Regions from separate parts of the Nissabacter archeti genome, predicted to be linked through region 2. Evidence: riboswitches for the same ligand, from Rfam matches in the RefSeq annotation. Region 2 holds a riboswitch; each other region holds the start of a gene.
What was found. A riboswitch is a leader RNA that binds a small molecule or an ion and turns the genes downstream of it on or off. The one in region 2 is predicted to bind thiamine pyrophosphate.
Positions count from the first base shown of each region.

Region 1: it holds a riboswitch for thiamine pyrophosphate, as region 2 does, so the genes downstream of both, thiB (thiamine ABC transporter substrate binding subunit) here and thiM (hydroxyethylthiazole kinase) in region 2, are expected to answer to the same signal.
Region 3: it holds a riboswitch for thiamine pyrophosphate, as region 2 does, so the genes downstream of both, thiC (phosphomethylpyrimidine synthase ThiC) here and thiM (hydroxyethylthiazole kinase) in region 2, are expected to answer to the same signal.

Region 1 is NZ_JAERKB010000005.1:122,092-125,362, forward strand. Features, by position in the region: gene thiP (thiamine/thiamine pyrophosphate ABC transporter permease ThiP) at 1-392, opposite strand, end outside; gene thiB (thiamine ABC transporter substrate binding subunit) at 368-1,369, opposite strand; TPP riboswitch at 1,412-1,519, opposite strand; gene sgrR (HTH-type transcriptional regulator SgrR) at 1,560-3,221, opposite strand.
Region 2 is NZ_JAERKB010000012.1:74,555-77,825, forward strand. Features, by position in the region: gene thiD (bifunctional hydroxymethylpyrimidine kinase/phosphomethylpyrimidine kinase) at 1-529, opposite strand, end outside; gene thiM (hydroxyethylthiazole kinase) at 526-1,332, opposite strand; TPP riboswitch at 1,370-1,461, opposite strand; gene JK232_RS22950 (hypothetical protein) at 1,674-1,808, opposite strand; gene JK232_RS16965 (GNAT family N-acetyltransferase) at 2,021-2,461, shown strand; gene JK232_RS16970 (hypothetical protein) at 2,737-2,967, opposite strand; gene iraP (anti-adapter protein IraP) at 3,105-3,271, opposite strand, start outside.
Region 3 is NZ_JAERKB010000025.1:16,806-20,076, reverse strand. Features, by position in the region: gene hemE (uroporphyrinogen decarboxylase) at 1-30, opposite strand, end outside; gene nudC (NAD(+) diphosphatase) at 125-928, opposite strand; gene JK232_RS22560 (Rsd/AlgQ family anti-sigma factor) at 1,027-1,545, shown strand; TPP riboswitch at 1,602-1,717, shown strand; gene thiC (phosphomethylpyrimidine synthase ThiC) at 1,827-3,271, shown strand, end outside.

The DNA of each region.
Region 1 (3,271 bases), on a different contig from region 2:
GGCACACCGAGCCCGCCGCAGATCTGCGCCAGCCAGCCCTGCCGGCCATACACGCTCAGCAGGCCAAACACCGCCACCAGCACCGGCAGCACCAGCGTCATGGCGCAGAGCCGCAGCAGCAGCGCCCGGCCGGGGAAGCGGCGGCGGAACAGCGCACGCGACAGCCACAGCGCAGGCACCACCGAGCAGACGGCCGACAGCAGCGCCTGCAAAAAGGTGAAGCGCACCACATGCCAGAGATAGGCGTCATCGGCCAGGGTGCGCCACGCCAGCGCCGGGGCGTGGAAGACGATCGCGCCGAACGCCAGCCCGGCGACGCCGAGCAGCAGCGCGCCCGCCAGCAGGCCGGGCAGTTGCCAGCCGGACATCAGCGGCTGACGGCGGTTTGCCATGTGCGGATCCAGGCGGCGCGTTGGGCAGCGACCTCAGCGGCGCTGTAGCTCAGCGCGGTTTGCGGTACAGCCAGGCGCTCAAACCCGGCAGGCAGGGCCACCGGCGTCACCGGGTACATCCAGTTGCCGGTCGGGATGGTGTTCTGGAAGGCGGGCGTCACCATAAACTGCATAAACTTTTGCGCCAGTGCCGGCTGGCGGCTGGCGGCCAGTTTCCCGGCGACTTCCACCTGTAAATAGTGGCCTTCGCTGAAGGTGGCAGCGGCATAATTCGCCTTTTTCTCTTCAATCAGGTGATATGCCGGGGAGGTGGTGTAGCTCAGCACCAGGTCACTTTCGCCCTTGAGGAACAGGCCGTAAGCTTCGCTCCAGCCTTTGGTCACGGTGACGGTTTTCTTTGCCAGTTTCTGCCAGGCGTCGGCTGCGTTGTCGCCGTAGACTTTCTGCATCCAGAGCAGCAGGCCGAGGCCCGGCGTGCTGGTGCGCGGGTCTTCATAAATGACTTTCAGCGGGCGGTCACTCTCGACCAGATCGCGCAGGCTGGTGGGCGGGTTTTTGAGTTTTTCTTTGTTATAGACGAAGGCAAAATAGCCGTAGTCATAAGGCACAAAGGTTTTATCCTGCCAGCCGCCCGGCACCTTCAGCGCGGCGGTGTCAAGGCCCGACGGGGCGAACAGGCCGGTTTGCGCCGCCGCCTGCAACAGGTTGTTGTCCAGCCCCAGCACCACGTCGGCCGGGCTGTTCTTGCCCTCCATCCGCAGGCGGTTGAGCAGCGAGACGCCATCTTCCAGCGCCACAAATTTCAGCTCACAGCCGCACTCTGCCTCAAAGGCTTTTTTCACCGCCGGGCCGGGGCCCCAGTCCGCGGCGAACGAGTCATAGGTATACACCGTCAGCAGCGGTTTGGCGGCCAGCGCCGGGGCAGACAAGATAACGGCAGAGACAACACACAGATAAGGCAGGATCTTTCGTGACACTTTGCGCTCCTCAGGAAAAGGGTGGCAAAGGATTTTGAGCAAGCGTGGCGCAGTCTCAAATCCCTCCGCCGGTATTAACCGGATCAGGTTCGACGGGACTCTCTCAGCGATCACGGCCGGGCAGGCGGTGTCGCACCCCGTTGAGAACGCGCCATTGTAAAGGCTTACTCCGCCCGGCGAAAGGGCGGGCTTAGGCCTCCGGCGGCGCAAACCAGGCAGATTTGAAGTCAAACCAGCCGAGGCTGTTCATCCGCACGCCGCGCATACTGCGCTGGCCCTGGATCTGTAGCCAGTGGTGGAACAGCGGGTGCAGCTGTTGGCGGCTCACCAGCGCCCGGCACCACTCCGCCAGCGGCAAGTGGTTGTCACGCCACTGCGCGGCCGCCGGGTGCAGATCCTCATCCAGGCAATGGTGCAGCAGCGGCAGTTCGTAGAGCCCGGCGAACAGGGAGAACTCCAGCGGCTGGGTGAAGTTAACGCTGCCGAGCCACAGGTCGCTCTGCGCGTCACCGTTGACCCAGGTTTCATAGCTCACCTCCTGCATCACGAGCGTGACGCCCTGCGCCGCCAGCAACGGCCGTAACGCATTGACGATCGCCAGAAACTCCGGGTGGTGGCGGTAGCAGGTCAGCGTCAGCGTCGTCAGCCCGGCGGGCTGGGCGGGCCTGGCGTCATACGTACGGTGGTGCCAGCGCGGCAGCAGGCCAAAGGCCGGTGACCAGTAGCGCTGGTAGAGGCGATCGGCATGATGCAGCAGCGCCAGCGGGTTCAGCAGGTCAGTGAGCCAGGCGCGCACCTCCGGCCGGGCGGCGAGGGCAGAACGCCGGTCAAACAGCAGGAAGTAGCAGCCCTCTTCCAGCCGGTTCTCCAGTTCACGGTGGGCGGTGTCGTCGGCCTGCAACTGTACGCCGCCGAAGATCAGCTCCTCACTCAGCTCCGGCTGCACCCAGATGCTGACCTCATCAATCAGCGCGCGGTAGCCGAAGTAGTCATCAAACGCGCGGATCTTCAGTTGCGCCGGGCGGTTGTGCACCATCGCGTAGGGGCCGGTGCCGATCGGCTGGCGGGCAAAGTCCGGCAGTTGCGGCCATTCGCGCGGCAGGATCATCGCCGGGACGCTGCCGAGCAGCCACGGCAGCCAGTGGTCCGGCATACTGAGACGGATCTCGATGACATGCGGCGTCGGCGAGGTGATCGCCAGCAGGTGGGAAAAGAGCGGCAAAGTGCGGATGCGCGTCAGCGAGGCGATCACATCCTCCATCTCCAGCGGCCGCCCGTGGTGGAACGGGATGGCAGGGCGCAGGTAAAAGCGCCAGTGCAGCGGGGAGAGCGCCTGCCAGTGGTGCGCCAGATCCGGTTCCAGTTCCCCGTTTTCCTCATTTATCCGCGTCAGGCCGCTGAAGATCTGGCGCGCCAGATGGGTTTCCGAGCGGCGCATCGGCGAGCCGGGTAGCAGGTTAAACATCGGACGGTAGTAAAGCACCCGCAACAGGTGCCGCCCCTGGCGGAAGCTGCGCCCGAGCTGGGCGAGCAGCATCTGGCGGGCAGCCTGTTTGTCCCCGACCAGTTGCACCAGCTGGTCAGCGTTGCCTTGCTCGATCAGCTCCTCGGCGCGCTGTTGCTGGAGCGCCAGCCCGGTGCGCAGGAAGGTGAGGGTAGAGCGCCGCCCGCGCCCCGCCTCCGCCTGCCAGTGCAGCCAGCCCTGTTGCTGCATGGTGGTGAGCAGCGAGCGGACGTGGCGGCGCGAACAGGAGAGGATGTCCGCCAGCGCCTGAAGCGTGGTGTCGGCAGGCTGGCCGTGGAAGTGCTGCCAAAGCCGGATGAACTGCTGCTGTAAACGTGAGGTCGGCATAAAAGGGGAACTCCGCGCGAGAACTTCATCAATTTATCTTTCCCCATATT
Region 2 (3,271 bases):
CCTTCATCAGCACCGCCTGACACCCCATGCCCAGCAGTTCCCGCCCCTGTTGGCGCATCTCGGTTTCATTGCGTGCCGGGGCACATGCCAGCAACGCCGCGGCTTCCGGCAGGTTCGGGGTAATCAGCGACACCTGCGGCAACAACCGGCGGCGGATCGCCTCTACCGCGTCCGGGGTCAGCAGCGGGTCACCGCTTTTCGCCAGCATCACCGTGTCCAGCACCACATACGGCACCGGATAATGCGCCAGCCGTTCCGCCACCGCCGCCACCACTTCACTGTTGGCTAACATGCCGATTTTGGCGCTGTCGATGCGCACATCACTCAGCACCGAGTCGAGTTGCGCGGCCACGAAACCGGGGTCGATGTGGTAGACCGACTGCACCCCCCGGGTATTTTGCGCCACCAGCGCAGTAATCACGCTGGTGCCGTAGGCAGCCAGGGCAGAGAACGCTTTGAGGTCCGCCTGGATGCCCGCGCCGCCGCTCGGGTCAGTACCGGCGATGGTCAGGGCGTTAATGCGCGTCATACCCCGCCCTCCATCTGCTGATACACCTCATCCAGCAGCCGCGGCAACACACTGCCCGGCCCGTTGGCCTGCGCGGTCGCCCGCTCCCCGGCGCGCGCCATCAGGGCGCAGGCGGCAGCCACCCGATCCCGCCGTGGCCCCTCCAGCGCACAAAAACCGGCCACCAGCGCCGACAGCGCACAGCCGGTGCCGACCACCCGCGTCATCAGCGGATGGCCGCCGGGGATCGCCCAGGTTTCCTGCCCGTCCGTGACGTAGTCCACCCGGCCGGTGACCGCCACCACCGCGCCGGTCTGTTGCGCCAGTTCACGGGCGGCGGGCAGCGCCTGTAAGGAGTCATCCCCGCTGTCAACGCCGCGCCCCAGCGCCGGTTGGCCGCAGAGCGCCAGAATTTCCGAGGCATTGGCGCGGATCGCCGCCGGGCGCAGGGCCAGTAATTGGTGGGCAAACGTTGTGCGGTAAGTCAGCGCACCGACGCCCACCGGGTCGAGCGTCCAGGGCGTACCGGCGGCATTGGCACTCTCAATCGCGGCCAGCATACTCTCTGCGCGGGCCTGGTTCAGGGTGCCGAGGTTTATCAGCAACGCATCGGCCAGCGCGCTGAACTGGGCGGCTTCCTGCGGCTCCACCACCATCGCGGGCGAGGCCCCGGCGGCCAGCAGCAGGTTGGCCGTCACAGACTGTACTACTTCATTGGTCAGGCAGTGCACCAGCGGCGCTCGGCGGCGGAACTGCGCCCAGGACTCAACAGCACGCTCAACAGGAAAGGTCGCCGGAACGGCGGGATCGGCAGGGAATAACATGGTGATTCTCCTTACCGGCGTGAAAGAAGGCGATGCCGGTAAGGCAACGTGACTTCCCTACGCTGGCATTATCCAGGTCAGGTAATACGGGTAAAGTCTCAGCCCTTACGGGCACCCCGAGTCATGGTTTGATATTCAAACGCGGCACCAGCATAAGCACCGGGCGGGCAGGTTGCAAATCGGAATAAACAATTGGGTTATGGGGAAGCAGCGGCCACAGGCTACGGGAATCACGTTAACAGTTCGCTGACCAGGGCTTTTACCCTTTCACCCATGCAGAGCTATTTTATATGCGCGTCGCTGCCAAAAAAGCGCCCGGCGGGCGCTTGTACAAGGGCGCGCTACGGCGCTTTTTTCTTCTTTTTCGACGGCGTGTTGATGGTTTCGGTTACGGTCGATTTCGGCCGTTTTTTGGCTTCGCCGGGTTCCACAAACTGGCCGGTTTCGGTGTCTCGCACCACTTTTCGGGTTCCCATAATCACCTCATCGCGCTGGGCTGGAGCCTTTAGCCTAGTGACGGCGGAACGGTGGCTCAAGGCCGCAATGATCACATCTGGTTATTGAGGGCTATAATTTCAATCAATTAGATAAATCATGCACCAGGGCACACGGTGCCGTCTCAGTGACCCGCTCACCAGGCTAACGCATATCCGCCAGGCGGTGCCCTGCCCCCATAAAAGGAACGCCGATGATTGTACGCCCCTATCAGGAAGCCGATCGCCCCTTCCTGCGCACCCTGTACCTCGCTGCCCGCAAGCAGGCCTGGCCCTGGCTTGAGAGCAGCGGCTGGCAACTGGAAGATTTTGACCGTGCCGTGCTGGGGGAAACCGTGCTGGTCGCCGAAGAGGAGGGTCGCCCGGTAGGCTTTGCCTCTCTGTTTGAAGCGGAAAATTTTCTGCATAACCTGTTTGTCGCGCCGGAGGCGCAGGGGCGCGGCATCGGGCTGGCGCTGCTCGAAGCCGCACAGGCGACCTTTACCCACATCGGTGCGCTAAAGTGCCTGGTGAAAAATGAGCGCGCCCTGCGCTTCTACCAGCGGCATGGCTGGGAAACGATCAGCCGCGGCACTGCGCCAAAAGGTGATTACTACCTGCTGCATTACCGGCTGCCGCAGGACAATAACGAATGACACAGTGGGTAAACAGAGAGGTAAAACGGGCAGACACAGACAGGTTTTCCGGACTTAGCCGGCGGGGTCAACCTGCTGTGCTGCCGCGACAGATATGAGAAGCCGGGGGGTGGCGGGCAGACTGCGCCTCATGGCCTGGGGTTCCCCCAAAGCAGTATCCCTTGCGGTGTATGAGCAGATGCGGGGCAAGCGCCGGGCATCTTAAGTAAAACAAGTGCTGCTGTTTCCTTGGTTTTTATGTTTCTCAACATGGGTGTCTCAACACGGGCCGGGTTTCATCCTGACACCTTGCGCCGTATTGGCTCAGGGGTGGGTTGCTCTGCGTGGGTATCTTCACTGGACATACTGATAATATTGCCGCAGTGCACACAGTACCGGACGTTGATTATGGTGTGTCCGCTTTGACTATCCTTAATGCTTTTTACCTGGGTCATGTAATCATCGCCACTTGCCAGACACTCAGGACAGACTTTAGTGCTGTCTTCATCATTTAAATCTTCGTTCACATTCCCTCCGCATTTTGTTAGCAAATACTAACAAGCCTAGCAGCGATTTAACACATTGTGAAACGTGTTAACCGGGCTGAGGGCCGCAGTATGCCTGAATTTTAGCCGATTCAGCCGGTTAACCGGTATGCTTCAGATTATTCGGATTTTACTTTGACGAATTCCGGTAATGCCAATAACCGGCCCACATGAGACAGCAAAAGATCGACATCAGAGGTCATGATTTCGTCGGATTCTTTTGCGGCGGTCACTATCGCCTGGTTAATCGTTTGGGTGACATTTTCGGTCAGCGTTTTATCCAGCG
Region 3 (3,271 bases), on a different contig from region 2:
CAGATAGCGATCGTTCTTCAACTCTTTCATGTAAGGCTCCTCATTAATCCGCCGGCATTTTATCACGCGGAGTCTGTATCACGCGGATTATGTGTGACGCCGATGTGTATTACTCCGATAAGTATCACGCGGATTCTGTCTCGTGCGGGGGCGTGCTGTCGCCTTCTGCGCGGCACAACGCAACGGTGTCTTCAATCAACCGCCGGGCGATGGTGCCGGCCGGCGGCAGCATCGGCAACTGATCGTAGCGATACCAGCCGGCGCTCAGCAGCTCCTTCGGATCGTGGCGGATGTCGCCGCTGTCGTAGTCGGCCATAAAGGCCATCATCAGCGAATTGGGGAACGGCCACGGCTGTGAGCTGACGTAGCGCAGATTTTTAACCCGGAGGTTACTCTCTTCCATCACCTCACGCGCTACCGCTTGCTCCATCGTCTCCCCGACCTCAACAAACCCGGCCAGCACAGTGTGGATGCCGTTACGGTGGCGGACGTGCTGCGCCAGCAGGATCTCTTCACCCCGGCGGATGGCGACAATCATGCAGGGGGCAATCTGCGGGTAGTAGCGCTCATGGCAATGCGGGCAGAGCACCGCCCACTCCCGTTTGCTGTGCTCCATTTCATGGCCGCAGTAGCCGCAGAAACGGTGCGAGCGGTAGAACTCCGCCAGCTGTATGCCGCGGCCGACCAGCTGGAACAAATCGCGGTCCTGGTCGAGCAGTTGCCGGACGGAGGCCATCTCGCTTGGCCGTGGCTCGCGCACCAGCCACACCGGCGCGCCCTGCCATTCGCCAATTTGCCGTGCAGGCAGGCCAATCACGGAAAATTCTGTTGCCGCACCAAAGGGTAACTCACCTTTCGGCAGCCACAATTTTCCTTCGTGGCTGATGACCCACCAGCCGTTGTGTTTATCTGTGAGTTGAATTTCCATATTGTTGTTGCATAACCTCGACGACACTGACACTCTGGAATTGAGACTTTTACATATTAGTAACGATTAAACACGCTTTCCTGCTCATGGAGTTCACCATGCTAAACCGTCTGGAAAAACTGACTCAACGCGTCGGCGGCAGTAATGAGTTGATTGATCAATGGCTGCATGCACGTAAAGAGCTATTAGTCGCCTATTGCACCCTGGTCGGGTTAAAACCCAACAAAGAGAAACATGCGCCGCTGGATGAAGAAGCCCTGAAAAACTTTTGTCATCAACTGGTGGACTATCTCTCTGCCGGCCATTTCCATCTGTACGACAAAATCATTCAGGATATTGAAGGGTCAGACAGCCCACGTATGCTGGTGACGTCGCAAATCTACCCGGCGTTACAGCAAAACACGGAAACCGTGATGGCGTTCCACGACCGCTATACCGAGACCGTGATCGAGGATGACCACATTTTTGAATTCCATCAGGGTCTGTCCGATGTGGGCGTGGCTCTGGATGCCCGTTTCCAGCTGGAAGATCAGTTGATTGCGCTGGCGTTTGACGCCGCGTCATTGCCTCTTCAGCAGCCGGTGGCCAACGATTCAACGCTGGCCCGCCCTGCCTAAGCAGTCACAGCCGCCCCTGCCGGGGGTTGCTGTTTTTTAACCGCCTCATACAATGAGGCTTCTTGTCGGAGTGCCTAGCGCATCATCTTGATGCCGGGCTGAGACCGTTAATTCGGGATCCGCGGAACCTGATCGGGTTAGTACCCGCGAAGGGAACAAGAGTAATCCAGTGCCTGGCCTGCGCGCCTTATGGTCGTGCCGCGCCCGGCCCTATTCTGTTACTCCCGCCGAAAGCGCTCCAGACAAGCAACGTTCCCATACTCAATTGGAAGGAATTTGCTATGTCTACCCGCCACATCCCTGTATCCCGCCGCCAGCAGCAGCGTGCTGACGCACAGGATTTCATCGACACCCTGCAGGGCGTCACGTTCCCCAACTCACACCGCATCTATCTGGAAGGGTCACGCCCTGACATCCGGGTGCCGATGCGTGAAATCCGGCTCAGCCCGACGCAGATCGGCAGCCGTCAGGATGACGCGCATACCGAACCGAATGAAGCAGTGCCGGTGTATGACACCGCCGGGCCTTATGGCGATGCCGCCGCCACGCTGGATGTCCGCGCCGGGCTGCCCAAACACCGCGCCGGCTGGATTGAGGAGCGCAATGACACCGAAGCGCTGCCCCACGTCAGCTCCGGTTTTACCCAGCAACGGCTGGCGGATGAAGGGCTGGACCATCTTCGGTTTGACCACCTGCCCCAGCCGAAGCGCGCCAAAGCGGGCCGCCGGGTAACGCAACTGCATTACGCCCGCCAGGGCATCATTACGCCGGAAATGGAGTTCATCGCCCTGCGGGAAAACATGGGCCGTGAGCGCGTGCGCAGCGAGGTGTTGCGCCACCAGCACCCCGGCCAGAGCTTTGGCGCCCTGTTGCCGCCCAACATCACCCCGGAATTTGTGCGCCAGGAAGTGGCCGCCGGGCGGGCCATTATCCCGGCCAACATTAATCACCCGGAATCGGAACCGATGATCATCGGCCGCAACTTCCTGGTAAAGGTGAACGCCAATATCGGCAATTCCGCCGTGACCTCATCGATTGAAGAGGAAGTGGAAAAGCTGGTGTGGGCTACCCGCTGGGGTGCCGACACCGTGATGGATCTCTCCACCGGCCGTTATATTCATGAGACGCGTGAATGGATTCTGCGTAACAGCCCGGTCCCAATCGGCACCGTGCCGATCTATCAGGCACTGGAAAAGGTCAACGGCATCGCCGAAAACCTCACCTGGGCGATGTTCCGCGACACCCTGCTGGAGCAGGCAGAACAGGGCGTGGACTACTTCACCATTCACGCAGGGGTGTTGCTGCGCTATGTGCCGATGACCGCCAAGCGCCTGACCGGTATTGTGTCACGCGGCGGCTCAATCATGGCGAAATGGTGCCTGTCGCACCATCAGGAAAATTTCCTCTACCAGCACTTCCGCGAGATTTGTGAAATCTGCGCCGCTTATGACGTGGCGCTGTCGCTGGGTGACGGCCTGCGCCCCGGTTCTATTCAGGATGCCAATGACGAGGCGCAGTTTGCCGAACTGCACACCCTGGGCGAGCTGACAAAAATCGCCTGGGAATATGATGTGCAGGTGATGATTGAAGGCCCCGGCCATGTGCCGATGCATATGATCCGCCGCAATATGACCGAGGAGCTGGAACACTGCCACGAAGCGCCGTTCTACACCCTTGGGCCGCTGACTACGGATATCGCCCCCGGTTATGACCACTTCACCTCCGG